Regions from separate parts of the Streptomyces sp. NPDC086549 genome, predicted to be linked through region 2. Evidence: riboswitches for the same ligand, from Rfam matches in the RefSeq annotation. Region 2 holds a riboswitch; each other region holds the start of a gene.

Region 1 (7,273 bases), on a different contig from region 2:
GCAACTGGCCGAACGCATGGAGTGGAACCGCCCCTGGGAACAGATCCCTTACGGGTCGAGGAACATCGCCGTCTCCGAGGCCGAGGCGCATCTACGACGCCTGGTGAAGCAGGGCCGCGCGGAGGCCGTGCCGGGGAGCGAGCCGGTGGCGTACGTGGCGGTGTAATTCGTTCGCGGCCCAGGTCCCTGCTTGCTAAACAGCCTCATGGACCCCTTGGAGAACCTCCTCGCCGAACGCGCCTGCGAGCGCCTCGTCCTCGACTTCGTCCGCCGTCTCGACCTCGGTGAACCCGGCTCGGTGGCGGAGCTGTTCACCGAGGACGGCACCTGGGAGTGGCCGGACGGCGGACGGCTGGTCAAGGGCCGCGAGGCCCTGCGCGAGTACTTCGGCGCCCGGCCCGCCGACCGCCTCTCGCGCCGCCTGATGTCCAACGTCCTGGTCACGGTGACCACTCCGGACACGGCGACCGCCACCTCGTACTTCTCCACGTACCGCGTCGACGGCTACGAGGGCGGCATGGTGCCGCCCGGCCCGCCGGTCCAGATCGGACACTACGAGGATGCCTTCCGGCGCGTCGAAGGCCGGTGGCTGCTCGAAACCCGGGTGCTGCACCTGCCGTTCGGGGGGCCGACACCGCGCGCCGGCCGTGACTAGCGCACCAACCCTCGGATCAAGTCCTCGGCAGCCCCCAGGAGTTCGACCTCACGAGGGCTCATCGTCGGGTTGGCCGCGCGACGTCCGCGTGCCTCCGTGAGGCCGGAGTCCGTGAGGTCGGAGGGGTCGGCGAGCAGGGCCGTGAGCATCTCGCGGGCCGGGGCGGCGATCGGATCGCCGCCGACGGCGACCTGGGCCAGGATCACCGCGGACATGCCCCAGTCGAGGCCCGGATGGCCGTCCTCCGCGTTGGTCCAGTCGATGACCCGGGGCCCGTCCGGGGTGAGGATCACGTTGTCGGGGTGGAGGTCCAGGTGCAGGACGCGGACGTCGGGGTCGTCGGCACTCCGGCCGGGAACCGTGTGCAGCTGCCGCAGCAGCCTGGCCAGCAGCGTGCCCGCCTCCTCCGTGCCGAGCGAACCCTCCAGCAGGGCTCCCAGCATCGTCGGCCCGGACAGCCGCTCCATCACCAGGTCGGTGCGCGAGCCGGAGGGCCGCACCCGGGGCACGGGGTACCCGTGGTCCAGTACGTACGACATCACCGCCCCCTCGGCGGCCGCGTCCCCCCACCCCTCCCGGTCGCGGCGCAGCACCCACGCCTCGTCGATCTCGTACACGTCGGCCGAGCGGCCGGAACCGAGCAGTCTCCCCGTTGGCAGCATGGGGCGACTCTAATCGCCGCCCCCCGTGACCCGGGGTCCACAGCCACCCCTCAGCCTGCCGACTACCGCCCGGTAGAGTGGCCGCGTCGTCATCACACCCGTACGGGGGGAAGCCGGTGCAATTCCGGCGCTGACCCGCAACCGTGTACCGCTGCTACGGCGGTGAGCCGGACTGCCCCGCACGGGACGTTGACCGGCTCACGTGCGCGGGCATCCGCCCGCGTACGGCACCGTCGAGGTTTACGGAGCCGAGCCGCCCGGGGTGTCCCGTGCTGCCCGGCTCCCCGCAGGGAGAGGCACCCGCCGACCATGAACGTACGCCGCAGCGCCGCGGTGCTGGCAGCCGTCGCCGTGATCGGCACGGCCACGCCCGCCACAGCCGCCGACCCGTCCGCGTCCCCGTCCCCGTCGACGGCGCACGCGTCCGGGCTGTACGGCAGCACTGACCCGAAGTACGACGGCGTCTGGCGCCAGTCGCTGGCGCTGATCGCCCAACGCACGGTGGGTGTCACGCCCGCCGGGAAGGCCGTGGACTGGCTGACCGGGCAGCAGTGCTCCAACGGCGCCTTCGCCGCCTTCCGCGCCGACACCTCGAAGCCCTGCGAGGGCAACGCGGTGTTCGACACCAACGCCACGGCCGCCGCCGCACAGGCCCTGATGGCGGTCGGCGACCACGACGGCGATGCCCGCGCGGCGGTGAACTGGCTGAAGGGCCAACAGAACAAGGACGGCGGCTGGGGCTACACCGCCGGCGGGCCGAGCGACACGAACTCCACCGGCGTCGTCGTCGGCGCGCTCGCGGCGGTCGGCGACGACCCCGCCGTGCTCCGCTCGGAGGGGAAGACCCCGTACGACCTGCTGGCCAAGTGGTCCATACCCTGCGACGAGGACGGCGGCGGCGCGCTCGCCTACCAGCCGGACAAGAAGGGCAAGCTGGCGGCCAACGCGGACGCGACGGCGGCCGGTGTGCTGGGCGCGCTCGGCAAGGGGTTCGTGACGACCGCCGGGAAGGCACCGGAGGGCGACCCCAAGTGCGCCGCCTCCGGCAAGGCGCTCAAGCCGGAGGAGGTGGCCCGCAACGGCGCCGCGTACCTCGCCGCGGAGATGCACCGCACCGGCGACCACCTGATCTCCACGCTCCCCGGCGCCAAGGACCAGCCCGACTACGGCAACACCGCGGACGCGGTCGTCGCGCTCGCAGCGCAGGGCCGGACCGAGCAGGCGCAGAAGCCGTACGCCTGGCTGGAGAAGAACGCCGCCACGTGGGCGAAGCAGAGCGGCCCGGCGGCCTACGCCGAACTGATCCTCGCCGCGCACGCCATGGGCAAGAACCCGTACGGCTTCGGCGGTACGGACCTCGTACGGGCGCTCAACGCGACCGGACCCGCCCCGCAGACGGTCAAGAAGCCCACCGGGTACGAGGCCCCCAAGGCCGACAAGTCCGACTCGGGCCACGGCGTCTGGTGGATCGTCGGCACCGGTCTGGTCGCCGGCGTCGGCATCGGCTTCCTGCTCAGCGGCCGCCGGAAGCGGCAGCAGCCGTGACCGTCGTCCGCCGTGCCGTGCCACTGCTCCTGGCCGCGCTCTTCCTCTGGGGGTCCGTGGGCCAGGCCCAGGCCGTCGGCTACCGCTACTGGTCCTTCTGGGAGCGCGACGGCAGCAAGTGGATCTACGCCACCCAGGGCCCGTCGACGGCCCGTCCCGGCGACGGGGACGTGCAGGGCTTCCGGTTCGCGGTGAGCGAGGACTCCGCCGACGCGACCCGCCCGCGCGGCACGGCGGACTTCCACTCCATCTGCGCGGGCACACCCGCCGCCGCGGGAAAGAAGCGGGTGGCCCTGGTCATCGACTTCGGTACGTCCTCGGACGCCCCGTCCGGCGAGAGCCCGCCCGCTCGCCGGACGGCCTGCGCCCGGGTGTCCCCCGACGCGACGACGGCCGAGGCCCTGGCAGCGGTCGCCAAGCCCCTCCGCTACGACACCAACGCCCTCCTGTGCGCCATCTCGGGGTATCCGGAGAAGGGGTGCGGGGAGCAGGTGAGCGCGGAGAAGCAGGGGAAGGCGGAGAAGGCGGAGAAGAAGGGGGACGGGAAGCCGAAGGACTCGGATCACGGCCCGTCGGTGGGTCTGCTGGCCGGTGCGGGTGTGGTCGTACTGCTGGGAGCGGCGGCGCTGTGGCAGGCACGACGTCGTGCCTGACGCGCCGGCTCGGGCCGGCGTCCCCACCCCCACAGCCAGGCGCCGGAGCACACTGCACCCCGGCGCCTGGTGGCTCTGGTCGCTCGGCCTGGGCACCGCCGCCACCCGCACCACCAACCCCCTCCTCCTCGCCCTCCTCATCGCCGCGTCCGGCTATGTGGTCGCCACCCACCGCACCGCGGCCCCTTGGGCCCGCTCGTACTCCGCCTTCGCCAGACTCGCTCTCGCCGTCCTCCTCGTCCGTCTCGTGTTCGCGGTGTTCCTCGGCTCCCCCATCCCTGGCACGCACGTGATCGCCACGCTCCCCGAAGTCCCGCTCCCCCACTGGGCGCAGGGCATCCGGCTCGGCGGCGAGGTCACCGTGGAAGGACTCGTCTTCGCGCTGTACGACGGCCTGAAACTGGCCACGCTCCTCATCTGCGTCGGCGCCGCGAACGCCCTCGCCAACCCGGCCCGCCTCCTCAAGTCCCTTCCCGGCGCCCTGTACGAGATGGGCGTGGCCGTGGTCGTCGCGCTCACCTTCGCCCCCAACCTGATCGCCGACGTCCAGCGCCTGCGCGCCGCCCGCCGGCTGCGCGGCCGCCCGGACCGGGGCATCCGCGGCCTGCTGCACGTCGGACTCCCGGTCCTGGAGGGCGCGTTGGAACGCTCCGTCGCCCTGGCCGCCGCGATGGACGCCCGCGGTTACGGCCGCAGCGCCGACGTCCCCGCCCCGGTCCGCCGCACCACCACCGCGCTCACCCTCGGCGGCCTGCTCGGCGTCTGCGCGGGAACGTACGGACTCCTCACCGCCGAGGGCGGCACCTATGGCCTGCCCGTCCTGCTGGCCGGAGTCGCCGCCGCCCTCGGGGGTCTGCGCCTCGGGGGCCGTCGCACCCTGCGCACCCGCTACCGCCCCGATCCCTGGGACCTGCGCGCCTGGCTGGTCGCCGGATCCGGCGCCGCGGTCGCCGCGCTGCTCGCCCTGGCTTCCGCGAGCGACCCCGCGGCCCTGCATCCGGGAGTCGTCCCGCTCACCGCGCCGACCCTCCCCCTGTGGCCGGCGGCCGCCGTACTCCTCGCCCTGCTCCCCGCCTTCGCCGTCCCCAAGGAGCCTTCATGATCCGCTTCGAGGATGTCTCCGTGACGTACGAGGGGGCGGTCGAACCCACCGTCCAGGGCCTCGACTTCGAGGTCCCGGAAGGTGAACTGGTCCTGCTCGTCGGCCCGTCCGGGGTCGGCAAGTCCACCGTGCTGGGCGCGGTCGGCGGACTCGTCCCGCACTTCACCGGCGGCACCCTGCGCGGCCGCGTCACGGTCGCCGGGCGGGACACCCGGACGCACAGGCCGCGCGAGCTCGCCGATGTCGTCGGCACGGTGGGCCAGGATCCGCTCGCCCACTTCGTGACGGACACGGTCGAGGACGAACTCGCCTACGGGATGGAGTCGTTGGGGCTCGCCCCGGAGGTCATGCGGCGCCGCGTCGAGGAGACCCTCGACCTGCTCGGCCTCGCCGATCTGCGCGACCGGCCCATCGCCACCCTCTCCGGTGGCCAGCGCCAGCGCGTCGCCATCGGCTCCGTCCTCACCCCGCATCCCGCGGTCCTCGTCCTCGACGAGCCGACGTCGGCGCTCGACCCGGCGGCCGCCGAGGAGGTCCTCGCCGTCCTGCAGCGCCTCGTCCACGACCTCGGTACGACGGTCTTCATGGCAGAGCACCGCCTGGAGCGGGTGATCCAGTACGCCGACCGGGTCGTCCTGCTGCCCGCCCCGGGCGCCGCCCCGCTGCTGGGCACCCCGGCCGAGGTGATGGCCGTCTCCCCGGTGTACCCGCCGGTCGTGGACCTGGGAAGGCTGGCCGGCTGGTCCCCGCTGCCGCTGACCGTGCGGGACGCGCGCCGCCGGGCCGGGGAGCTGCGGGAGCGGCTCGGGGGCCGGGAGGCGCCGCACACGACACCGGCGGTCGCGACCGTGCCCGCGCCCCGTGTCCCCGCTCACGCTCCCCGCCGGTTCCTGCGCCGGCGCACCCCCGAGTCCGCGTCCCCGCTGGTGGCCGAGGTCCGCTCGCTCGCCGTCCGGCGCGGCCGAGTCACCGCCCTCCGGCAGGTGGACCTCACCTTCGCCCCGGGCGAGACGGTCGCCCTGATGGGACGCAACGGCGCCGGGAAGTCCACGCTGCTGAGCACCCTCGTCGGGCTCGTCGAACCGTCCGCCGGGTCGGTCCTGGTCGGCGGTGCCGTCCCCCGTCGCACCGCGCCCCGCGACCTGGTGCGGCACGTCGGCCTGGTACCGCAGGAGCCCCGCGACCTGCTGTACGCCGACACGGTCGCCGCCGAGTGCGCGGCCGCCGACCGGGACGCGCAGGCCGAGCCGGGCACGTGCCGCGCGCTGGTCTCCGGTCTCCTGCCGGACATCGGAGACGACACCCACCCCCGCGACCTCTCCGAGGGCCAGCGGCTCGCGCTCGCCCTGGCCGTCGTACTCACCGCCCGTCCTCCGCTGCTCCTCCTGGACGAGCCGACCCGCGGTCTGGACTACGCGGCGAAGGCACGCCTGGTCACCGTGTTGCGCGGGCTCGCCGCCGAGGGCCACGCCATCGTGCTGGCCACGCACGACGTGGAACTGGCCGCCGAGATCGCCCACCGGGTCGTACTCCTCGCGGACGGGGAGGTCATCGCCGACGGCCCGACGGCCGACATCGTGGTCTCGTCCCCGTCCTACGCCCCCCAGATCACCAAGATCCTGGCCCCGCAGCAGTGGCTCACGGCCGCCCAGGTGCGGGAGGCACTCGCATGACCCCCCGGACCGTGACCCCCCGGACCGTGACTCCGCAGGCCCGGCCCATCCGCCTGGGCCCCCGCTCCACCACCGCCCTCGCCCTGGTCGGCGCGGTCGGGGTCGTCGCCTTCGGCTGGCCGTTCCTCGCTCCGCCCACCTCGCAGATCGGCGCCCACGCCCAGGACGCGCCCTGGCTCTTCGCGGGGCTGCTCGTCCTCCTTGTCGCCGTCGTGGCCGCGACGATCTCCGAGTCGGGGCTCGGACCGAAGGCCGTCGCGATGCTCGGGGTGCTGGCCGCGACCGGGGCGGCGCTGCGGCCGGTCGGTGCAGGCACCGCCGGGATCGAGCCCATGTTCTTCCTGATGGTGCTCAGCGGGCGGGTCCTCGGCCCGGGGTTCGGATTCGCCCTCGGCTCGATCACCATGTTCGCGTCGGCGCTGCTCACGGGCGGGGTGGGCCCGTGGCTGCCGTTCCAGATGCTCGCCATGGGGTGGTTCACCATGGGCGCCGGGCTGCTCCCGGGGCCCGACCGGCTGCGCGGCCGCGGCGAGCTCGCGCTGCTCTCCTTGTACGGCTTCCTCGCCGCCTTCGCCTACGGCACGGTCATGAATCTCGCGGGCTGGCCCTTCATGGGCGCCCTCGCCTCGGGCATCGCCTTCGACCCGCACGCCGCGGTCCCCGCGAACCTGGCCCGCTTCGTCGCGTACTGCCTGGCCACCTCCCTCGGCTGGGACCTGGGCCGGGCCGTCTGCACCGTCGTACTGACCCTCGCGCTCGGCCCGACCCTGCTGCGCGCGCTGCGCCGGGCCACCCGCCGGGCCGCTTTCGAGACCGCGGTCACATTCGACCCGCCCACAGGGTGACCTCTGCGCGAGGGGTCATGTGCGGTCCGTTGCCGGGCAGGTGAAGCACCCCACATGACGCACGTCACCTACGACCCGTGACCGTAGGTCGATTTGTCCGATATCCCCGATTGCATACCCACCCTGACCTGCACTTTG
Region 2 (7,273 bases):
CACGGACGAGTCGGCCATCAGCTCGGCGTCGGGCACCGACTCCCCGCCCAGCAGCACGGTCGGGATCCCCGCGGCCTTCAGCGCGGCGAGCCCGTCCTCCCAGGCGCGCTTTCCGCCGAGCAGCCGTACGACGGCGATGTCGGCCCGCCGGACGAGTCCCGGAAGCTCTTCGGCGACGTCGACCCGGGTCGGGTTGCCGATCAGGTAGGACGCGCCGGAGGCCCGGGCCGCCAGCAGATCGGTGTCGGCGGTCGACAACAACAACACTGTGCTCATGCGGGCGCTCCCGGTGGAATGAAAGGCAGTCCTTGCGGCGCGCCCGACTCGATGAGCCGCCAGAGCGCGTCGGTGTCCGCGTGCTGTTCGATCAGGTCGCCGAGCCGGTCGAGCTGCTCCTCGCGCAGCGCGGCGAACGAGGTGTCGGCGGCCGGGACGAAGCGGCGGCCCGCGGCGGCCGCCACCTCGCGCAGGAAGGCCCGCCGGAAGCCGTCCGACTCCAGGGAGCCGTGCCAGTGCGTGCCCCAGGTCTGGCCGACCCGGCAGCCGTCCAGGAAGGGTTCACCTCCGGCCATGGAGGCGACCCCGTGGTGGATCTCGTACCCCTCGACGTGCTCACCGAGGGCTTCCCCCGTCGGCCGGGTCAGGGTCTTCTCCCGGGCGAACCGCACCCGGACGGGAAGGAGGCCGAGCCCGTCGACATGCCCCCGCCGGCTCTCGACCTCGTCCTCGATGTGCTCGCCAAGGATCTGGAAGCCGCCGCAGATGCCGAGAACGGGCCTCTGCTCGGCGGCCCTTCGGACGAGGGCCTCGGCGAGACCGCGCTCCCGCAGCCACTCCAGCGCGCGGACCGTTCCCCGGGTGCCCGGGATCACGACGAGGTCGGCGTCCGCCAGTTCCTCCGGCCGGTCCACGAAGCGCACCACGACACCCGGTTCGGCGGCCAGCGCGTCCACGTCCGTGAAGTTGGACATGAGGGGGATGGCGCACACGGCGATCCGCAGCACGTCCTCCCCGACGGGCGCGGAGACGTTCGACTCGCGCACGGTGCCGCGCAGCGACACGCGCAGCCCGTCCTCCTCGTCGATCCCGAGCCCGTGCCGGAACGGCAGTACCCCGTAGGTGTGCCGCCCGGTGAGGCCGTGCAGCATGTCGAGTCCCGGCTCCAGGAGGCTGACGTCCCCCCGGAACTTGTTGACGAGGAATCCGGCGACGAGTTCCTGGTCCTCGGGGGAGAGCAGGGCGACGGTCCCGAAGAAGGAGGCGAAGACGCCCCCGCGGTCGATGTCGCCGACGACGAGTACGGGGAGCCGGGCGTTCCGGGCGATCCCCATGTTCACGATGTCGGTCCTGCGCAGATTGATCTCCGCGGGCGAACCGGCCCCCTCACAGATCACCGCGTCATACCTGCCCCGCAACTCGGCGAGACAGTCGAGAACGGTCCCGAGGAGTTGCTGCTGCCGTCCGCCGTGGTAGCCGCGCGCGCTGAGTTCGCCGACGGGCTTGCCCAGCAGCACGACTTGGCTGCTCTGCTCGCCACCGGGCTTGAGCAGCACGGGATTCATGAGCGCGCTGGGCTCCACCCGGCACGCCTGGGCCTGCATGGCCTGCGCCCGCCCGATCTCGGCGCCCTCCCGCGTCACGAACGAATTGAGGGACATGTTCTGCGCCTTGAAGGGCGCGACCTTGACTCCCTGCCGCACGAGCCACCGGCAGATCCCCGCCGTCACGACGCTCTTGCCGGCGTCGGAGGTGGTACCGGCGACGAGTAGACCACCGTTCATGACCTGCGCCCCCTTGTCTTCGCCACGATGGCGCGCGCGGCGATGCCGGTGCCGAGCGCGAGCAGACCGACCCGACGGGAGAGCCGTACGGCCCGGTCGATGTCCTTGGTGGTCACGGCGCGGCCGTCACCGTTGAGCACGGGCCGGTGCTCGACCCGCCCGCCGTAGGAGAGGGTTCCGCCGAGCCGTACGCCCAACGCCCCCGCGAAGGAGGCCTCGACGGGCCCCGCGTTGGGACTCGGATGTCTGTGCGCGTCCGCCCGCCAGGCACGGAGCGCTCCGCGTGGATCCGGGCCCGCGGCGGCGGCCAGTACGGCGGTGAGCCGCGCCCCCGGCCACCCGGCGACGTCGTCGAGCCGGGCGGAGGCCCACCCGTAGCGCCGGTACCGGGGGGACTTGTGCCCGACCATGGCGTCGAGCGTGTTCACGGCGCGGAAACCGAGGAGACCGGGCACGCCGGCCACGGCACCCCACACCAAGGCCCCCACGACCGCGTCGGACGTGTTCTCCGCGACGGACTCCACCACCGCCCGCGCGATTCCGTCGGCGTCGAGGGCCTGTGGGTCCCGCCCGCACAGATGGGGCAGCCGGGCACGTGCCCCGTCCACATCGCCCGCCTCCAGGGCACGCCCGATGACCCGGGCCTCCCGGGCGAGCGAAGTCCCCCCGACGACCGCCCAGGTGGCGGCGGCGGTGAGCGCGACGGAGGCGGCCGCTGACGTGCGCACGCCGCTTTGGGCGAGGGCGCCGAGGGCGGCGGTGCCACCGACGCAGACGGCGGTGTGCAGGGCGCCCCACCCCCGGTGGTCCCGCCACAGCAGCTGTTCCACGGCTCCCGCCGCACGGCCGAACGCGGCGACCGGATGCCCGCGGCGTGGATCGCCCAGGAGCAGGTCGCCGAGGAGGCCGGCGGTGGCGCCGTACGCGAAGACGCGATCGGCACGCATCGGCTCAGCCGGCCGTGGGGTCGGGCAGCGTTCTTCCGGTGCGGTGCCTCAACGGCCGTGCGAGCATGGCGATATGTCCTCACTCAGGGTGTCCGCGCCCTGGTTCGACGAGACCGGCGGTGAGAGTTCCTGGCTCCCGGGGATTGCTACCCCGGTGACAGTGGCGGGACCGCGCCGGATTCACACCGGCTTCCTCTCTTGCCGCCGTACATGGCTCGGGCAGTCCACCACGCCCCCGGAAGGGCCGTCAACTTGCTGTTGACCTGCGGGGGAGGAGTGTGCTGAGCCCCACACCGACACTGCCCGGGCCGGTGTGGCGGCATGCGAAAGGCTCCTCCCTGAAGGTGTCAGGGAGGAGCCCGGTGAACCTCGGTCAGGCCTTGGCCATGATCAGGTAGATGCCGTACGCCACCGCCGCCGCGCAGGCCGCGAAGCACGCGTACGCTGCCGTGGCCGCGAGTCCGGCGGAGCCGCCCTGGGCCGCGGCGCGCTCGCGGTGCGCGAGGCCCTTGACGCCCAGGGTGAAGAGGGCCACGAGGCCCACGGTGACCACGAGGCTGACGCCGAAGACGGAGCCGAGGGCTGCCCAGTCGATCTTCATAACAGAGCTGCTTTCTTGTGTCCGGAGTAGCCGGGGCTCGGGGTCAGACGGCGGCGGCCGGAGGGGCGGCCGGGTCGATGGCGGGGGTGGTCGCCGGGGACGGGATGGTGGCCGTCAGGTCCTCGGCCACGGTGCCCGCCGGGGGCGGCGTCACGGCGGCGATCGCCGTGGTCACCACACCGGCCGGCTCCTCGGCGTCGTTGACGTTGCTGTGGTCGACCACCTCGCGGCGGGAGACCTTCCAGATCGCGGCGCTGGAGGCGATCAGGAAGACGGCGACGAGTGCGGTGCCCCAGTCGCCCAGGTCGGTCACGGACTCCGCGAGCGCACCGACCAGCGCGGCGGCCGGCAGTGTCAGCGCCCAGGCGACGAACATGCGGGTCGCCGTGGACCAGCGGACCACGCCGCCCTTGCGGCCCAGGCCCGCGCCCATCACGGAGCCGGAGACGGAGTGCGTGGTGGAGAGGGAGAAGCCCAGGTGGGAGGAGGCCAGGATGACCGTCGCGGCGCTGGTCTGGGCGGCGAAGCCCTGCTGCGGCTGGAGTTCGGTCAGGCCCTTGCCCATGGTGCGGATGATGCGCCAGCCGCCGAGGTAGGTGCCGAGCGCGATGGCGAGACCGGCGGAGAGGATCACCCAGACGGGAGGGTTGGAGCCCGGGGCGATGCTGCCACCGGCGATCAGCGCCAGGGTGATGATGCCCATCGTCTTCTGCGCGTCGTTGGTGCCGTGGGCGAGGGAGACCAGGCCCGCGGAGGCGATCTGGCCGGCGCGGTAGCCCTTGCGGGTGGCCTCGCCGTCGGTGTCCTTGCTCAGCGCGTAGGAGAACCTGGTGGCGAGCATGGCCGCCAGGCCGGCGACGATCGGGGCGGCGATCGCCGGGATCAGCACCTTGGTGACGAGGACGTCCCCGTGGACGGCACCCGTGCCGGCCGAGGCGATCGTGGCGCCGATCAGGCCGCCCATGAGGGCGTGCGAGGAGCTGGACGGGAGTCCGACCAGCCAGGTCAGCAGGTTCCAGAGGATCGCGCCGACGAGGGCGGCGAATATGACCTCGGGACGTATGCCGTTCTCATCGACGAGACCCTTGGAGATCGTGTTGGCGACCTCCACGGAGAGGAAGGCGCCTACAAGGTTGAGCGCGGCGGACATGGCCACCGCGACCTTGGGCTTGAGTGCACCGGTCGAGATGGTCGTGGCCATCGCGTTGGCGGTGTCGTGGAAACCGTTCGTGAAATCGAACGCGAGTGCAGTTACCACCACAATCGCGAGGATCAGCGAGAAGCTTTCCATTTACCCAGGCATTCGTTCAGAGGTCATTGGCTGGTTGACCGTAGGCAACCTGGGTGAACGGAAGGTGAACTGGGATGGTCTTGGGGGTGTAGTCAGGGAGGGTCGTCGCTCCACTCCGGCTCGACGGCTCAAGCGCCCCTTGGGTTAGTAGCCCCGGGCGAACGTCTTCAGCCGGCTCGGCGACCCGTTGAAGAGATTCTGGTCACCCGGGAGGCTGCCGCCGTTGTCGTACTGCCAGAAGGTCCAGAACGACCATCCGGCGGGCAGTGGTCCCGCGTCCGGGGAGCCGTGGCGGGCGATCCACAGGGCGTGGTTCGCGGCGAAGGCGCTGCTGCCGCCGGTGCAGGCGTTCCACCAGTGGGTGGTGGTGTAGATCACCGGTCGGCGGCCGGTCTCCCGCTTCAGCTCGTCGCTGAAGGCCTTGATCCAGCCGACCATCTTCGCCTTGCTCAGGCCGTAGCACTGGTGCTTCCTGTCGTACGGGTTGTATTCGATGTCGAGCGCGGGCGGCAGCGTCCGGCCGTCCGCGGTCCAGGTGCCGCCGTTGCGCACGAAGTACGCCGCCTGCGCGGCACCGGACGACTTGTCCGGCAGGGCGAAGTGGTACGCGCCCCGGATCAGGCCCGCGTCGCGCGAGCCGTTGTACTGCTGGGTGAAGTAGGGGTTCCGGTAGTTGGTGGACTCGGTGGCCTTGATGTAGACGAACCTGGCGCCCTTCGCCTTCGAGCCCGCCCAGTCGACGTTCTTCTGGTGGGCGGAGACGTCGTGTCCCTTCGGCAGGCCCGCCGCGGACGCCGGGGATTCGGCGAGCGCGGTCCCTGCGATGGTGAGCGCCGCCACGGACGCCGCGATCACGCGGGCGCGGTGGCGGGACGGTTTGCGATCACGGGCCATGTATCCCCCCGGAATGGCTTCGTGCACGACAAATCGGTCCAGAGAGTAGTGGAGGGCCATCAGAAGTCGGTTGATCTCCGGCCAAGCCCAGCGAGAGTCGTATTTGTGGCTTTATGTGGTCTTTCGGAGGCATGGCTTCCGGCCTAAAGTGCCCCGCTCCGGGCGCCCGTCGCGGGGCCTGCTGGCAGGATCGCCGCATGGCTGAACAGCGGCGGGGCGAGCGGGACGGGCGGGACGGCCGGGAGGGTGCACAGGGTGTGCCGGAGGCGCGGAGGAGGGGTGTGCTCGACGAGGAGGCGCTCGCCTGGGAGGCACTCGTCGCCACGGCCCGCCGTACGGTGTCCGACGGACTGGTCGTCGGCACCTCCGGCAATGTCTCGGTGCGTGTCGGCGACACGGTGCTGGTCACACCGTCGGGCGTCCCCTACGACCGGCTGGCGCCGGACGACGTGACCGGGGTGGACCTCGACGGGCGACAGGTGCTCGGCACCCTCGTCCCGACCAGCGAGCTGCCCATGCATCTCACCGTCTACCGCACCACCGACGCCCGCGCCGTCGTGCACACCCACGCCGTCCACGCGACCGCCGTCTCGACTCTCGTCACCGAGCTCCCGTTGATCCACTACATGGCCGCCGCCCTCGGCGGGCCCGTCCGGGTTGCCCCGTATGCGACGTACGGCACCGACGAGTTGGCCGAGAACATGCTCCAGGCCCTGGCCGACCGCTCGGGCTGTCTCCTTCGGAACCACGGCACCCTCACCTACGGTGCCTCCCTGGACCAGGCCTACGACCGCACGGCCCAGCTGGAATGGATGTGCCGCCTGTGGCTCACGGCGTCCTCGGTACCGGGTCTGACCCCGTCGCTCCTGTCGGAGGAACAGCTGGCCGAGGTGGGCGAGCGACTGCGGGGATACGGCCAGCGGCACTGACGTCCTGGTGCCCGAGGTTCTGCTGTCCCAAGGTCCCGCTGTCCCGAGGTCCCGCTGTCCCGCTGTCCCGTGCCGGTTCGTCCGGCCTTCGGAAGCGCCCGGCGTCACACGGCGGACGCCCTTCCGCTGGCCGGTGGCCGGGTGCGCCGGGACACTGGACCCGTGCGCACTGTCAAAGCGACGGCGGCTGCCGTCACAGCTGTCCTGGCGGCCGGCGCGGTCGGCGTCGCCGCCGGGCGAATAGCCAGCGACGCGGCACTCAAGGCGCCGCCCGGCCGGCCACTGCCCACCGAACCCCGGCTCACCGTGCACGGCACGGCCGCCGGCCGGATCACCCTCACCCGCGACCTGGCCTCCTTGCGCCCCGGCACCTACGGCCTCTCCGGTGACGGCTCGCACGCCGTCGTCGGCCCCGTCCTGGAGTCCGCCGAGCACACCGCCGACGCCGTCGTGCGCCGCCTGGACCGCGTCACGCACGGCACCCTCCAGTCCGGCGACAAGGTCTGGCTCACCCCGAACGTGTACATCGGCAACCCCGGCACCGCCCTCGGCCTCGACCACGCCGACATCGACGTGCCCGGTGAGTTCGGCGCGCTGCCCGCCTGGTTCGTGCCCGGGTACCGGGACACCTGGGTGATCACCGTGCACGGCCTGGGCACCACCCGCGAGCATCCCCTGAACGTCATGGGGTTCCTGCACCACAGGCGCCTCCCGGTGCTCGACCTCGCCTACCGCGGCGACCTCGGCGCGCCCCGCCCGCCCGACGGCCTCAACCACCTCGGCGAGACCGAGTGGCGCGACCTGGACGCGGCGGTCCGCTACGCCGTCCG
Region 3 (7,273 bases), on a different contig from region 2:
CGACGGCCGTTGCTGGGCAGGATCGCCCGTCCGGCGTCGGGATCGGCGGCGGCAAGACGCGCGTGCAGCGCCCCGGAGCCGCGCAGCGCGAGCTCCGCCTCCAGCCGGGCCCTCACCTCGGGGTCGGTGCCGGGGAACTCCAGGTTGTCGACGGCTCCGCGGACGTACAGGCCGGAGCCGCCGACGAGGATCGGCCACCGCCCCTGGGAGAGCAGGTCGTCGATCCTGGCGCGGGCCAGCTTCTGGTACTCGGCGACGGAGGCCGTGACGGTCACGTCCCAGATGTCCAGCAGGTGGTGCGGGACGCCCGCGCGCTCCTCCGGCGTCAGTTTGGCGGTACCGATGTCCATCCCGCGATAGAGCTGCATCGAGTCGGCGTTGACGACCTCGCCGCCGAGTTGCTGGGCCAGAAAAACGCCTAGATCGGACTTTCCGGCCGCAGTGGGACCGACGACGGCGATGACTCGGGGGGCGGGGGATGCGCTGCTCACCGCACCAGTCTCGCAAACGCCACGGCCGCGTCTCGAACGAGTTACGTGACGGCCCGTCGTCGACGTCGTTGCCCGTTGCGAGGTGCCGGCCGCCGGTTTCGAGTGGCGGTGACCCGGGCGACGCAAACGGACGCTCCGGGTGACGCGGGATTTCGCCCGCACGAGTAACGTATGGAGTGGAAATGGGCGTGTTTGCGCGACTTCTGGGGAAGTCGAAGGCGACGGAGGCGGTCTCGGCCGCCGAGGCACAGGCCGGCGTGGAGCCGGGCGGGGCCGAGCCGGAAGAAGCGGTGAAGGAAACGGTGAAGGAATCGGCGGACGAAGCTGCGGGCAAAGCTGCGGAGAACGTGGAGGAGAAGGCGGAGGAAGCGGCTGAGGCGACGGAGGCGGCAAGGGACGGCGACGAGGACGCGGCGGGATCCGGGGCCGTCGTGGCCGGGAGTTCCGCCGCCGTGAGCGCCGAGATTCCGAAGCAGCAGTCGGCCGTGGAGGCCGCCGACGACGAGGCCGGTGACGGCGCCCGCACATAGCTGCCCCGCGAAGGAAGAGGGAAGGTGGATCATGCATCTCTTGGACAACTTGAAGGCCAAGCTCGTCCCTGCCAAGCACAAGGTGTCGGATCTCGCGCACCAGCACGGGGACACGATCGACAAGATCCAGCACGGTCTCGACAAGGCCGCGAAGGTCGTCGACGAGAAGACCAAGGGCAAGTACAGCGACAAGATCCACACGGGTACGGGCAAGGCCAAGGGCGCCATGGACCGGCTCGCACACAAGAGTGGCCCCGAGCAGGGCGACGGCACGACGCCGCAGTCCGAGACGCCGCCGCCGGCTTCCTGAGCGGCGTATGGATCGGCGGACGGCCGACGAGCGTGAGGGCTCCCGGCCGCCCGCCGCCCGCCTTCCGACCGCGCGGCCTATGACCAGGCGGCGACCATGTACCCCACCCCGTACGGCGCGTCCTCGTACAGCAGCGCGCCAGTGAGGCTCGCGCCCTCGGCCGCGCCCGTGAGGACCTGCCAGGGGGCACGGCCGGAGGCCTTCAGCCCCTGGGCCAGCTCGGCGTCGAGAAACTTCAGCGCCGCCAGGTCCGCCGAACCCAGCGCACGCGCGACCTCGGCGTCGAAGGGTGCCGCCCGCTCGTCCAGGTAGCCCGGCGCCTTCACCGTGCGGCACGCGCTGGCGTCGCCCATCACCAGCAGCGCCACCCGCCCGGCCTGTGCCCCGATCTCTCTTCCGGCTTCGATGCACCGCTCGGGCGCGAGCGTTTCTCCCACACCGAGACCCTCGATCGGGGCACCCGCCCAGCCGGTCCTCTCCAGCAGCCACGCGGCCACGGCGAGCGACGGCGGCAGCTCGCGCTCGGACTCCGCTCCCTGCTTCGGGCCCAGCCGTACGTCGAGGTCGACGCCGAAGCCGCGGAAGGAACCCCGGGTGCCCTGCGGATGGCGGCCGCGCCCGCTCCGCCCTGCGGGCCCGACGACCACCAGCCGGTCGGGCCGGGCGGCCGCGAGCACCCCGAGCGCGTCCGTGCACGCGAAGCGCGCCGCGTCCAGCTCGGACGCGGCACCCGCGGCGACGACGGGCACGAGGAGCGGCGGGCAGGGGCAGACTGCGGCGGCGACAAGCACGATCGGCAGCGTAACGCCGTACAGCGTCCCGGCGTCCCTCCCCGACGTGCCCTCCTGTCGGATCGGTCGCAGCCGCAGGGGCTCGTCGGATCAGTCGCAGCCGCAGGCGCTCGTCGCGGCCGGGAGCGGCGCCGGGACGCCGATCTTCGGCAGGCCGAGCATCACGCCGGCCGGCTTCGCCGCCTCCGCCGCGTTGCGCTTCTCCCACGCGTCACCCGCGCGCGTGCGGCGCACGTCGAGGACGGCCCCCTCGGCGAGGAGGTGGTGCGGGGCGGCGTAGGTGATCTCCACGGTGACCACGTCGCCGGGGCGTACTTCCTGCTCCGGCTTGGTGAAGTGGACCAGGCGGTTGTCGGCGGCGCGGCCGGAGAGGCGGTGCGTGGCACCGTCCTTGCGGCCCTCGCCCTCGGCGACCATCAGCTCAAGAGTGCGGCCGACCTGCTTCTTGTTCTCCTCCCAGGAGATCTCCTCCTGGAGGGCGACGAGGCGCTCGTAACGCGCCTGGACGACCTCCTTGGGAATCTGGTTCTCCATGGTGGCGGCCGGGGTGCCGGGGCGCTTGGAGTACTGGAAGGTGAACGCCTGCGCGAACCGCGCCTCGCGCACCACGTGCAGCGTCTGCTCGAAGTCCTCCTCGGTCTCGCCGGGGAAGCCCACGATGATGTCGGTGGTGATCGCGGCGTGCGGGATGGCGGCGCGGACCTTCTCGATGATCCCCAGGTAGCGGTCCTGGCGGTAGGAGCGTCGCATCGCCTTCAGGATGGTGTCCGAGCCGGACTGGAGCGGCATGTGGAGCTGCGGCATCACGTTCGGCGTCTCGGCCATGGCCGCGATCACGTCGTCGGTGAAGTCGCGAGGGTGCGGGGAGGTGAAACGGACCCGCTCCAGGCCCTCGATGCTCCCGCAGGCGCGCAGCAGCTTGCTGAAGGCCTCGCGGTCGCCGATGTCGGAGCCGTACGCGTTGACGTTCTGGCCGAGCAGCGTGATCTCGGAGACGCCCTCGCCGACCAGGGCCTCGATCTCGGCGAGGATGTCGCCGGTGCGGCGGTCCTTCTCCTTGCCGCGCAGCGCCGGGACGATGCAGAAGGTGCAGGTGTTGTTGCAGCCGACGGAGATCGAGACCCAGGCCGCGTACGCGCTCTCCCGGCGCGTCGGCAGCGTGGAGGGGAACGCCTCCAGCGACTCGGCGATCTCGACCTGCGCCTCTTCCTGGACGCGGGCACGCTCCAGCAGGACCGGCAGTTTGCCGATGTTGTGCGTACCGAAGACGACGTCCACCCAGGGCGCCTTCTTCACAATCGTGTCGCGGTCCTTCTGTGCCAGACAGCCGCCGACCGCGATCTGCATCCCGGGGCGCTGGGCCTTCCTCGGCGCGAGGCGGCCGAGGTTTCCGTAGAGCCGGTTATCGGCGTTCTCACGCACGGCGCAGGTGTTGAAGACCACGACGTCCGCGTCCCCGTCGGAGCCCTCGGGGGCGCGCACGTACCCGGCCTCTTCGAGCAGCCCGGACAATCGCTCGGAGTCGTGGACGTTCATCTGGCACCCGTAGGTGCGGATCTCGTAGCTCTTGGGTGCTTGAACGTCCACTGCGGGGCTCCGGTCGCTGCTGCTGGTCATGGGTCAAGGGTAGGCGCTCCCCGGGGCCCGGCTGCCGGAGACCTTGATCGGTGGCTCACGGCGCCCGGCGCCCGACGCCCGGACCGTGGCCTGCCCGGCCCCCGGACAGGTCGCTCGTTGCTCCGCGGTGAGCTGTCGGGTGGTGCTTTGCCGTGCCGGGCGAGCGGATTGGTGCCGCTGTCCGCGCTCCGGACACGTACGGTTCCGTCGTCGCCGAGGCTCGCCACCCTGTGGCCGTCGGGGCTGAAGGACACGCCTTGCGCCGTGCCGTCGTGGCCCGCAGCACCACGGGCTCGCCCGTGCCGTCGGCGCGGCGCACACATACGGCGCCGTCGGTCGAGGCGCCGGCGACCCGTCGGCCGTCAGGGCCGAAGACGACTCCCGCCTCGCGGGCGCGGGCGGTCTGGACGACGGCGAGGGAGGTCAGGACCGTCAGGGCGGCCGCCACCGCCGCGAGTCCGGTGAGAACCGCTCTCCTGCGGCGTCTGCCGACGGCCCGTTGCCGAGCGGCCTCGCACGGTCGGTGGTCGAGGGGACGCCCAGCCCCCTCTCATGTCCTGACGGGTTCAGTGCGCAGCGGGAACTGCCCGCCCCGACCCGGAGGTCGCGGGCTTCGGATGCAGCAGCCGCTCGGCCAACTCGCCGAAAAGCAGGCCGAAGCCGCCCCACAGGACGGTCTGGATGGCCGGCGCGGAGAGCCGGAACCGCCACAGCAGGGTGGCCGGGAAGTCCTTCGGCACCTCGTTGACGACCGGCAGGAAGGCGTACGCGAGGCCGGTCACGAGGACGAGGCCGGACAGCAGCAGCGCGGTCGCCCGCAGGGAGAAACGGCCCACGCGGCCGAGCGCGAAGCAGAAAGCGAGCGCGGCGATGCCGCCGAAGGCAACGCCGTAGACCAGGACGCCGGTGGCGCGACCGGCGGTGGAGCGCAGGGAGCGGAGTTCACGGGTGTGCGGCGCCCCTGGCGTCAGTGGCAGGGGAAACCGAGCAGGTGACGGGCGTCGTGGACCCACTCGTGGACGTCCGTGCCGTTGAGCACGGACGTGGCGCCCTGCTCGGCGCCGACGAAGTAGAGCAGGACCAGCATCAGGACACCGAAGAAGACCGCCCACGGAGCGATCGTCTTCAGCGGCAGCTTGGCGGGAACGACGGGGGTGGTGGCTGTCGGCTGGGCGACGGTCTGCGCCATGGCAGGGCCTCCTCTGGGAGTTCGCGTCCCATCTCGGTGGTGCACAGGACGACGGCCACGGGTCTGACTCACGAGCCGCCCAGGGCGCTCGCTCACAGTGGCGCGACCGTGCCGGACTCCCACCGGCTTCCGTCGTACCGTCGTCGATACCGGACAGACCGTATCGCGTGACGCGTGCATGTCCAAGACCGCGTCACCGGGCGTGATCTTCCTCTCCCGGTCATGGACCGACGCGGCGCCGGACCTCGGAAGCCGTCCGGCGGCGCGGCGGCGTGATGGTGTAGAGGTCGAGAATGTCCGGCAGGGGAACGACGCCGGGGCCGCCCGCGCGCACCCAGGCAGCGATGTCCTCGGTCGCGTCCGGGTCGTTGACCAGACCCAGCCAGACCGGCCGGGCTCCGGCAGCCCGGCCGGCGGCGGAGGGTTGTACGACGATGACGTTGGCCTGCTCGCACACGTCGAGGCAGGCGGAGACGCGCACGGGCACCTCGGCACGCAGACGTGCGGTCTGCGCCGCGTGATCGACGCCGGACACCTTGGGACTGCCGCAGCAGCAGTCCCTGCACACGACGACACGGCTCGGCGCCGGGTCGGCCGCCTCCGTGGCCGCCGCCTCCGTGGCCGCCGCGTCCACGGCCGCCTCCATGGCCGCCTCGTTGTCGAACGCCTCTTCCGTCGGCTTGCCGGGCACGCCGAATCACTCCCCTCCCGGGGAGATCCGCCCCGGTGTCCGTCGAGGAGGCGACCGCGTGAGTCTCCTGGCTCTCGGGTCGTCGCCCGTCCCGGCCTTCCCGCCCGTCTGGGGGCAGTGGCCTGTCGGGACTTCGCTCACCGATCACAGTGGCGGGACCGCGCCGGATTCACACCGGCTTCCTCGGACCGCCGTCGCCCTGTCACCGATCATCATTCCATCCGGGGTGCCGTCGTCATGGCACCAGTGTTCGGTCCGCGGAACCCTGGGGCCTGAGTACGGATACTCAGGCGGCATCCGGCCACCGACGCGGCCTGAAGTCGCCGTGGGTCAGGTCACGTTGGGATGCGGCCGGATTATGTGGGTCCACTGTGCGGACCATGGCATGCTCATGGCCCGTCACCGAGTTACCGGCCAGTACGACACGTCGCTCGCCGTCCGCCGGTACCTCCTTGCCACCCCCACCCTCAGGACTCACCTTGCGCAGACGCACGAGGCACACGCATGCCCTCATGCCCGCCTTCGCCGTGACCGCCCTCCTTTTCGCCGCAGGCTGCTCCTCGCCCGCGTCGCAGGCCGAGCAGCCTGCCGCCGCCCGAAGCCAGGAGACCCAGAGCCCGGACGACACCGCCACGGACGCGGCGTACCACTCGCTCACCGTCGCCGCCGCTCCCACCGCCACCGCCACCGCGGCGGCGGGTCCGGCCGGCTCGGGCAGGCCGGCGCACAAGACCACGCTCGCCATCAGTTCGTACGACAGCAGGACCCGACGGGCCGTCATCTCCCAAGGGAAGAAGTCGACTTCCCCCTCCCCGCCGGCCACGTCCCCCTCGGCCTCCTCCTCGTCCGCCTCCTCCCCCTCTCCCAGCGCCTCCGCCGCCCAGCACGAGGCCGCCGTGGGTGACGTCATCGCGAGCGCCCCGGCGCCCGGTGCCCCGGACGGTCTGCTCGCCAAGGTCACCAAGGTGATCGGCGAGACGGACAGGGGAACAGAGGTGCAGACCGAACCCGCCACGCTCAACGCCCTGCTCGGCGACGACACGGCGAAGGGCACCGTGCCCGTCGACCCGGCCTCCTTCGACGTCGACAAGCTGTTGCCCGACGTCAAGGTCTCCTGGTCCAGGGCCGGTGATGTGCACGTCGGCCCCAAGGGCGCCACGGTGCCACTGGGCAGCCTGCGGCTCGACGTCTCCGCCGAGGTGCCAACGGCCGAGGGCGCTCCGGTGTCGGCAGCGGCCTCGGTGTCCGGCTTCGTACAGGTCGCTCCGCAGGTCGACTTCAGGTACGGCGGCGAGGGCACCGACGCCGCGCCCGGCTCCGCGTACCTGGGCGTGTCCGGCGACTGGACCTCCGGCTGGGCCGTCAAGGGCCGTGCCGCCGCCTCCACCACCACGCCACTGCGGATCCCCTTCGCGAAGCTGCACGCCGACCCGGTGCTGCAGGTCGGCCCCGTCCCGGTCGTCGTCAACCTCGACCTGACCTGCTACTTCCAGATCAGCGCCGACGGCAAGGTCACCGTCGACGTGGAGCAGAGCCTCAAGGGCGACTTCAAGGCCGGCGGCACCTTCGGCGCGGGCAAGGGCTGGACGCCGGTGAGCGCCTCCGACATGACGAGCACACCGGTGCGGACCTCGGTGACCACCGCCGGGAACGT
Region 4 (7,273 bases), on a different contig from region 2:
GGGTTGATCAGACTGGCAGAAGAGCGAGGGCTGAGAAAGGAGCCGCGATGTCTCTGCCTGCTGTGGGTTCACGGACTTGGCTGACCGAGGAGGACTGCGATCTCGACGCGTTCCGCGCGCTCGTGGAGCGGGACACCGACCCCGGTGACCATCCCGCGGCCGAGCGGGTGGAGCAGAACGTGCCGCTCTACGACAGTGACCGGCTCCGCGCCCTGACGGCCACCCCGGAAGGCCGTCGGAACGTGCAGGGCGAGCTGGTCCGGGCGCTGCTGGAGGGACCCGGCATCGTGGTGTTCAAGGGCGCCTTCGCGGACCCGGCCGTCGTGGACCGGGCGTCCGGGGTGTTCCGGGCGCTGATCGAGGAGGAGCGCGCCTCGGGTGCGGGGTGCGGCGACCACTTCGCCAAGCCCGGAGCCAACGACCGTGTCTGGAGCGCTCTGGACAAGGTGGCCGTGCGTGCGCCGGAGGTGTTCGCGGACTACTACGCCAACGACGTGCTGGCGCTGATCGCCGAGGCCTGGCTCGGCCCCGCCTACCAGGTGACCTCTCAGGTGAACGTGGTCAACCCGGGCGGCACCGCACAGAACGTGCACCGCGACTACCACCTCGGCTTCCTCTCCCAGGAGCGGGCCGCCGCCTACCCGGCGCATGTGCACCGTCTGTCGCCGGTGCTGACCCTCCAAGGCGCGGTGGCTCACTGCGACATGCCCGTCGAGTCCGGCCCGACGCTGTATCTGCCGCACTCGCAGAAGTTCGAGCCCGGCTATCTGGCCTGGCGGCTGCCGCGGTTCGTCGAGTACTTCGACGCCCACCACGTCCAGTTGCCGCTGGAGAAGGGCGACGCGGCCTTCTTCAACCCGGCGCTCTTCCACGCCGCCGGGCACAACCGCTCGACCGGCATCCGGCGCATGGCCAATCTGCTCCAGATCTCCGCCGCCTTCGGGCGCGCCATGGAGACGGTGAACCGCGAGGCGATGGCGAACGCGCTGTTTCCGGTGCTGCTCCGCCGCAAGGCCGAGGGCTTCTCCGAGGACTGGCTGCGGCGGGTGGTCGCCGCCACCGCCGAGGGCTACCCCTTCCCCACCGACCTCGACCTCGACCCGCCGGTCGACGGCCTCGCCCCGCTCTCCCAGGCGGACACGCTCTGGCAGGCCGTCGCGGAGGGCTGGGACCCCGAGCGGCTGCGCCGGGAGCTGGAGGCGGGCGCCGAGCGCCGCCGGACCTGACGGAGGGACGGCTCAGCCGGATCGCACCGCTCCGTCCCGACGGAAGTGATCGAAACCGTGAGCAGAGGCCGGGACTGGGTTAGCCTCGTTCTCCCAGCGAAGGCGAACTGACTTACGACGAACACCACTTCGGGAGTTCCGTGTCTGACCACCGGCCACCATCACCGGACTCCGCGGCCCGCGAAGCCGCCGCACTCCGGCAGACCGGAGCCTCACCTCTGCTGGCCGGCGACCCGGGCCGCATCGGTCCCTTCGTGCCGGTGGCGCTGCTGGGCAAGGGCGGGATGGGACGGGTCTACCTGTCACGGGCCGCCGACGGCCGTCCGGGACTTTTCGCGGTGAAGGTAATCCGGCCGGAGTACGCCGAGGACGTCAGGTTCCAGCGGCGGTTCGAACGCGAGGCATTGGTGCACTCGCGGATCGGTCCGCCGTACGCACCGAAGTTATGCGGAACCGGATGGGACGACCAACTGCTGTGGATGGCCACCGAGTACGTCCCCGGACTCGACCTGTCGGAAGCCGTACGTGAGGGCGGTGCCCTGACTCCGGCCACCGTGTGGCGGTTGGTGGCGGAGCTGGGGCGGGCGCTCGCGGCCCTGGCCGCCGCAGGGGTCGTACACCGGGATCTGAAGCCGTCCAACGTGCTGTTGTCGGTCAAGGGCGCGCATGTGATCGACTTCGGGATCTCCAAGGCCGCGGAGGCCAGCGCGATCACCGGCACCGGCAACCGGGTCGGCACTCCGGCCTACATGTCGCCGGAGTATCTGAGGACAGGCCACTGCGACACGGCATCGGACGTGTTCTCGCTGGCGAGCAGCCTGCTCTTCGCGGCCACCGGACGTGCGCCGTTCGGCGACGGTACGGGCGTCGACGTGATGCACCGGGTGGCGTTCGAGGAGCCGAATCCGGAGGTCACCGGGGCGGTCTCGGCTGCCGACCCGGAACTGGGGGCGCTGCTGGCCGCCTGCTTGGCCAAGGAGCCCGAGCGGCGCCCCACCCCGCGGGAACTGACCGACACCGCAGGGGCACATGCCGGAACAACCGGTTGGCCGGAGCCACTTGACGGCAGGGTGCTCGCCCGGCAAAGGGCGTACGAAGCGCTGCACCGCCTCCCCGTCGAGCGGGCGGCGCTCTTCCACCCCTCGGGGCGCCGGGCGGGTGCGCCGGCTCCCTCGCCCGGACGGGTGGGCTCGCCGGCCGCCCCGCCCGCGGCCGCCTCCGCCTCTGCCTCTGCCTCTGCCTCTGCCGAGAGGGCCTCGGCAGGGTCGCGTCCGGCGGCGGCCCGACCCTGGGTGCGCAGGAAGCGGGTCATGGCCGCCGCGGCGGGCACCATGCTGTGCGCCGTTGCCGCGGGCGTCCTGGTGCTGATGCGTGAGGGCGGCGGCCCCGCAACCGCCGCCTCGCCGGAGTACACCGCTTCGCAGGCCGGTACCCGGCCCGGCCGGCTGTCCGACGGCACCGCCCTGTCCGTCGCACCCGGCGTGTCGGACCGGGCGTCCGCTGCGGGCGCGTCCAGCAGACGCGCCGGCGTCACCGACGACGGCACTGCGCAGCCCGAGGACTCCCCGTCCGCCCCCGCCGGCCGACCCAGCTCCCCCACTACCCGGGCCGGCGACACCGGCTCCACCGCCACCCCGGCCCAGTCCCCCGGCACCGCATCCGCCGACCCCGGAACTCCGCCCTGGATCGCCGACTGCACGTACTACGCCGGCAACGGCCGCACCCGCCCGGGTGACAGCGGCAAGCGTGTGCTGCAGGTGCAGTGCATGCTCACCAAGCGCGGCTACGACGTGGGCAGTACCGGTGTGAACGGCGAATTCGGCTCCGCCACGGAAGCGGCGGTCCGCAGCTTCCAGAGCGCCAAGGGCGTGACTGCGGACGGCGTCGTGGCCCATGACACCTGGGTCGCTCTGCGCGCCACCGAGTGAGAACAGCGGCCGCCCCGAGCACGGCGGTATGAACCCACGGCCCGATTCACCCCTGCGGAGCACCCCGTCGTGTCCGTGCACACCAGTTCCTGGAGGGTTGCTGACACTGCGGTCATGAGCCGAGTACCTGACGAAGGCATGGTCCTGATCCCCGGCGGATCCCTCATCACCAAGACCCCGGAAGAGGGCCGTGCCCTGGCGCTCACCCTGGCCCGGCACACCATCCACAACATCCAGCCCGATCTCGACGTCCTCAAGGGCGGGCGAACGACTTATTCCACCGCCCCCGAAAGCCTCATGCACGCGGCGCAGGTCGTGGCACTCGAGTTCCAGACCATCGCCGCCGCCAACGGTTACTGGCGGGACTGACACCCCAACCGAACCACGGGAACCGCGGGGAGCACGGGCAGGCAGCGCCCGGACTCCCCGCAGAGCGGCCTCCGTCAGGGGCGGGGAGCCGCGGTCGCTCGGCTTCCGTTCGCCGGGGTGTGCGCCTGTGCCGTGTTCGACTCCGCGGCCTTGGGGAGCAGTTCGCGCTCCGCGAGCACACCGAACACGAGCCCGAAGGAGGTCCACAAGGTGGCCTGGATGGCAAGGGCCGCCAAGCGGAACTGCCACAGCAGCGTGGCCGAGAAGTCCTTCGGGACCTCGTTGATCGCAGGCAGGAAGGCGTAGGCCAGTCCAACGACCAGGACGTAGAACGCGGCCGCGGAGAGCGTGGCGTTCCAGTTGCCCAGGCGTGGCGCGAGACGTTTGCCGACGATCACGGCGGCAACCGCGAGCAACACGCTGAGCAGCATCATCAGGAAGTAGAGAGTCGTCCGCTTGCCGATGGTGTCGGGGTCGCCGACGGACGGTGGGTTCGCGGGGTACTTCAGGAACGGCACCACGTAGACGGCGACCAGACCGGCGGCCGCCAGCAGCAGCGCGCTCGCGCGCGGCCCGAAGCGACCGATGCGGCCGAGTACGAAGCAGTACGCCAGGGCGGCGATGCCGCCGAACGCGACCCCGTACACCAGGACACCGGTGGTCAGGCCACCGGTGGACTGCATGGTCCGGGAGACCGCCTCCACGCCGTGCTCGTGGGAGTGTGCCTCCTCGTAGGCGATGGCCGAGTCGACGCGCGGCTCGCCGAGGAAGTAGGCGACGACGAGTGCGAGCAGGCCCGCGGCGAGTCCCGCGAGCATGCCACGCACCAACAGATTTCTGACAGTTGCCGAGTTCATGGGCTCGTGGATTCCCTCGCCGCCGTCAGTGGCAGGGGAAGCCGAGCAGATGACGCGCGTCGTGCACCCACTCGTGCACATTGTCTCCGGACATCACGGACGTGGCGCCCTGCTCGGCGCCGACGAAGTAGAGCAGGACCAGCATGAGGATGCCGAAGAAGACCGCCCAGGGGACGATCGCGCCGATCGGCAGCTTGGCGGGCGTGACGGTGGGGGTAACGGTCGGCTGGACAGCGGACTGCGCCATGGCAGGACCTCCTGGGGAACTCGCGTCCCGTCTCGGTGGTGCAACAGGACAACGGAGCGGGTCTGACTCACCCGAACGCACCCCAGGAGTGCGAACCGGGCTTACAGTGGCGCGACCGTGCCGGACTTCCACCGGCTTCCGCGGACCGTCGTCGATATCGAAGTGACGGTACCGCGGAGCAGGGGGTGCGGCCAAGGGCGCACAACGTGGCCGGAAGTGCGCCCAGGGCCCTCTCCGCACCGTCATCTTCGGCCAGGACAGCGGTGCATGAGGATCGGAGCGGATGAATGACCAGTCGAGTGATGTTGATCTCACCGGCGCTGAACCCATCGCTCCGTCAGGCCCGCTTCGACGACGGATGCTCGCTCGACACCGCCGGCGCACTCCGCGCCCGTTCGGCCGCCGGCGCACTTCCCGCGGCCGACCGCACGCTCGTCTCCCCCACCGTCCGCTGCCGGGAGACGGCCTCGGAGCTCGGCCTCGACGCCGCGGCGTCACCCGGACTTGACGGCTTGGACCCGGGCCGATGGCGGGGCCGCACACTGGACGAAGTGGGCGCGGCCGAGCCGGAGGAGGTGGCTCGCTGGCTCACGGACCCACTGGCCGCGCCGCACGGCGGGGAGTCCGTCCACCAGTTGTGCCTGCGCATCTCGCGCTGGCTGGACGAGGCCGCGCGGTTCTCCGGCCTCACCGTGGCGGTGGTGGAACCGGAAATCGTCCGCGCCGTGACGGTGTGCGCGCTCGGCGCACCCGAGTCGGCCTTCTGGCGCGTCGACGTACCACCCCTGTCCGCAACGGAGTTCACAGGCCGCGCGGGACGCTGGAACGTGGCACTGGGCACCACGCTCGGGACGAGGTGACGCTCGTGCCCCGGCGCGGCCTCCGACTCCGCCACCGCCCACGCCTTGGGCGCCCGGCCGAGGCACGCGGACGCACACGGCGCGTGCCCGTCGCGGTCGGGTCGAGTCGAGTCCGGCGAGGAAGTCGGCGGCGGCGCGCGTTCCGGCGACACCGCTGCCCGCCAAAGCCCCGGACCTCTGCCCGCCCCCTGGGCTAGCCCAGGACGGCGGGCCTGAGCGCGTCCTCGCACCACTGGCGGAAGCCCGTAGGTGCCGACTCGGGGGTGCTCGGCTGGGCGGCGCCGTAGAAGCCCTGGTCCTTCAGGGCCTCCGTCATGTCGGCCAGGCCCTGCGCCCAGGCCTCGCTCGCGCCGAAGCGCAGCACCGTCGCCTTGTAGTCCGCGCTGCCGGTGCGGTGGAGACGCACCGGACGGTCCAGGACCTCGGAGACGACCTGGGCCATGTCCTCGGCGGACAGATCGTCGGGGCCGACGAGCGGGACGTCCTGCTGCCCGGTCCAGGAGCCGTCGAGCAGCAGCCGGGCCGCCGTGGCGGCGATGTCGCGGGTGGCACAGGTGCGCAGGACGCGGTCCTCCGCCACCGCCAGGAAGAAGACACCCGCGTCGCGGATCGATTCGGCCTGGCTCAGCAGGTTCTCCATCAGGAACGGCGGGCACAGCGCCCGGTAGTGCACGCCCGTGGCCATGATCGCCTCGTCCATGGCGAGCGAAGCCGATATCTGCCCGGCGTTCTTCGCCACTCCGCGGCCCAGGGTCGAGACGCCGACGACCCGCTCGACGCCCTGGTGCCCGATCACCTCGCACAGGGGCTCGGTGAAGTCGTGGAAGTGGCCCTCGACGCTGTCGGCCCCGGGTGTCGGGGGCACGAGCCAGAACAGGCGGTCGGCGCCCGTACATGCCTCCTTCAGGACGGCGGCGTCGGAGTGCGATCCCCGTACGACCTCGACACGCTCGCGCACCCGCGCGGAGAGCCGAGCCGGGTCACGGGCGATCACCCGGATTCCCTCCGTTCCGTCCGCGGCGTCCACGAGGTGGTCGAGGACCTGTCGGCCGATCTGGCCGGTGGGGGTGGTGACGACGATCATCAACGACTCCAGGAAAGGGGCTTGTCGGATGCCGTCGAGCCTGCTGCGTGGCGCACGCGAACTGAAGTACCGATCTGCTAGCGCTTGTTACCCTCAAAGTAATACCGACCTTGGAGGGCCCATCGGACGGCCCATCGGACGGTCCATCAGACGGCCCGGAGGGGGAGATCATGGAATCCCGCCCGCTGCGCTACTTCGTCGCGGTCGCCGAGGAGCTCAATTTCACCCGTGCCGCCGAGCGGCTGGGCATCTCACCGCCGCCCCTGTCCCGTGCGGTCCGCCAGTTGGAGACGGAGATGGGCGTCGCCCTCTTCGAGCGGAGCACCCACAGCGTGGCGCTGACCCCGGCCGGAACGGTGCTCCTCGCGGAGGCGAGGATCGCCCTGGACGCTCTGCAGGCCGCCGAACGGCGGGCCCAGCGCGCGGCGGACGCCGATCCGAAGCTGATCCTGGCCGTCAAGGCCGACGGTGACGCGGGCCTGCTGGAGCCGATCCTGGCGCGCTTCGCGTCGGAACCGGCGGCGTTACCGGTCGCCGTCCGGCTGTGCGGCTGGCATGAACACCCGCGGCTGCTGCGTCAGGGGGAAGCCGACGCGGCCCTGGTCCACGAGCCGTTCGACCGTACCGGCCTCGACTCCGAGACCCTCTTCGGCGAACCACGCGTCGCCGCCCTCGCCGCCGCCCATCCGCTCGCCGCCCGCG

Evidence for each region. Region 2 has a riboswitch for cobalamin ahead of ACIPSA_RS45930 (cobalamin biosynthesis protein). Riboswitches for the same ligand answer to the same signal wherever they lie in the genome.
Region 1: another riboswitch for cobalamin. It lies ahead of ACIPSA_RS02615 (prenyltransferase/squalene oxidase repeat-containing protein); the one in region 2 lies ahead of ACIPSA_RS45930 (cobalamin biosynthesis protein).
Region 3: another riboswitch for cobalamin. It lies ahead of ACIPSA_RS40370 (CbtB-domain containing protein); the one in region 2 lies ahead of ACIPSA_RS45930 (cobalamin biosynthesis protein).
Region 4: another riboswitch for cobalamin. It lies ahead of ACIPSA_RS25445 (CbtB domain-containing protein); the one in region 2 lies ahead of ACIPSA_RS45930 (cobalamin biosynthesis protein).

Annotation. Positions count from the first base shown of each region.
Region 1 covers NZ_JBIVBS010000001.1:560,480-567,752, forward strand. Annotated here, with positions in the region: gene ACIPSA_RS02600 (MBL fold metallo-hydrolase) at 1-166, shown strand, start outside; gene ACIPSA_RS02605 (nuclear transport factor 2 family protein) at 206-655, shown strand; gene ACIPSA_RS02610 (phosphotransferase) at 652-1,317, opposite strand; cobalamin riboswitch at 1,384-1,517, shown strand; gene ACIPSA_RS02615 (prenyltransferase/squalene oxidase repeat-containing protein) at 1,627-2,862, shown strand; gene ACIPSA_RS02620 (SCO2322 family protein) at 2,859-3,515, shown strand; gene ACIPSA_RS02625 (CbiQ family ECF transporter T component) at 3,508-4,617, shown strand; gene ACIPSA_RS02630 (ABC transporter ATP-binding protein) at 4,614-6,290, shown strand; gene ACIPSA_RS02635 (ECF transporter S component) at 6,287-7,135, shown strand.
Region 2 covers NZ_JBIVBS010000026.1:57,045-64,317, reverse strand. Annotated here, with positions in the region: gene cobN (cobaltochelatase subunit CobN) at 1-276, opposite strand, end outside; gene ACIPSA_RS45935 (cobyric acid synthase) at 273-1,781, opposite strand; gene ACIPSA_RS45930 (cobalamin biosynthesis protein) at 1,778-2,728, opposite strand; cobalamin riboswitch at 2,831-2,973, opposite strand; gene ACIPSA_RS45925 (hypothetical protein) at 3,102-3,329, opposite strand; gene ACIPSA_RS45920 (anion permease) at 3,373-4,620, opposite strand; gene ACIPSA_RS45915 (lysozyme) at 4,765-5,514, opposite strand; gene ACIPSA_RS45910 (class II aldolase/adducin family protein) at 5,712-6,443, shown strand; gene ACIPSA_RS45905 (alpha/beta hydrolase family protein) at 6,606-7,273, shown strand, end outside.
Region 3 covers NZ_JBIVBS010000018.1:47,386-54,658, reverse strand. Annotated here, with positions in the region: gene miaA (tRNA (adenosine(37)-N6)-dimethylallyltransferase MiaA) at 1-491, opposite strand, end outside; gene ACIPSA_RS40395 (hypothetical protein) at 674-1,021, shown strand; gene ACIPSA_RS40390 (antitoxin) at 1,053-1,331, shown strand; gene ACIPSA_RS40385 (class III extradiol dioxygenase subunit B-like domain-containing protein) at 1,409-2,122, opposite strand; gene miaB (tRNA (N6-isopentenyl adenosine(37)-C2)-methylthiotransferase MiaB) at 2,213-3,739, opposite strand; gene ACIPSA_RS40375 (CbtA family protein) at 4,306-4,716, opposite strand; gene ACIPSA_RS40370 (CbtB-domain containing protein) at 4,707-4,928, opposite strand; cobalamin riboswitch at 4,965-5,105, opposite strand; gene ACIPSA_RS40365 ((2Fe-2S) ferredoxin domain-containing protein) at 5,149-5,574, opposite strand; cobalamin riboswitch at 5,680-5,804, opposite strand; gene ACIPSA_RS40360 (hypothetical protein) at 6,132-7,273, shown strand, end outside.
Region 4 covers NZ_JBIVBS010000008.1:176,257-183,529, forward strand. Annotated here, with positions in the region: gene ACIPSA_RS25425 (phytanoyl-CoA dioxygenase family protein) at 48-1,226, shown strand; gene ACIPSA_RS25430 (protein kinase) at 1,367-3,154, shown strand; gene ACIPSA_RS25435 (hexameric tyrosine-coordinated heme protein) at 3,269-3,523, shown strand; gene ACIPSA_RS25440 (CbtA family protein) at 3,598-4,380, opposite strand; gene ACIPSA_RS25445 (CbtB domain-containing protein) at 4,406-4,627, opposite strand; cobalamin riboswitch at 4,665-4,818, opposite strand; gene ACIPSA_RS25450 (histidine phosphatase family protein) at 4,915-5,487, shown strand; gene ACIPSA_RS25455 (NAD(P)H-binding protein) at 5,681-6,571, opposite strand; gene ACIPSA_RS25460 (LysR family transcriptional regulator) at 6,742-7,273, shown strand, end outside.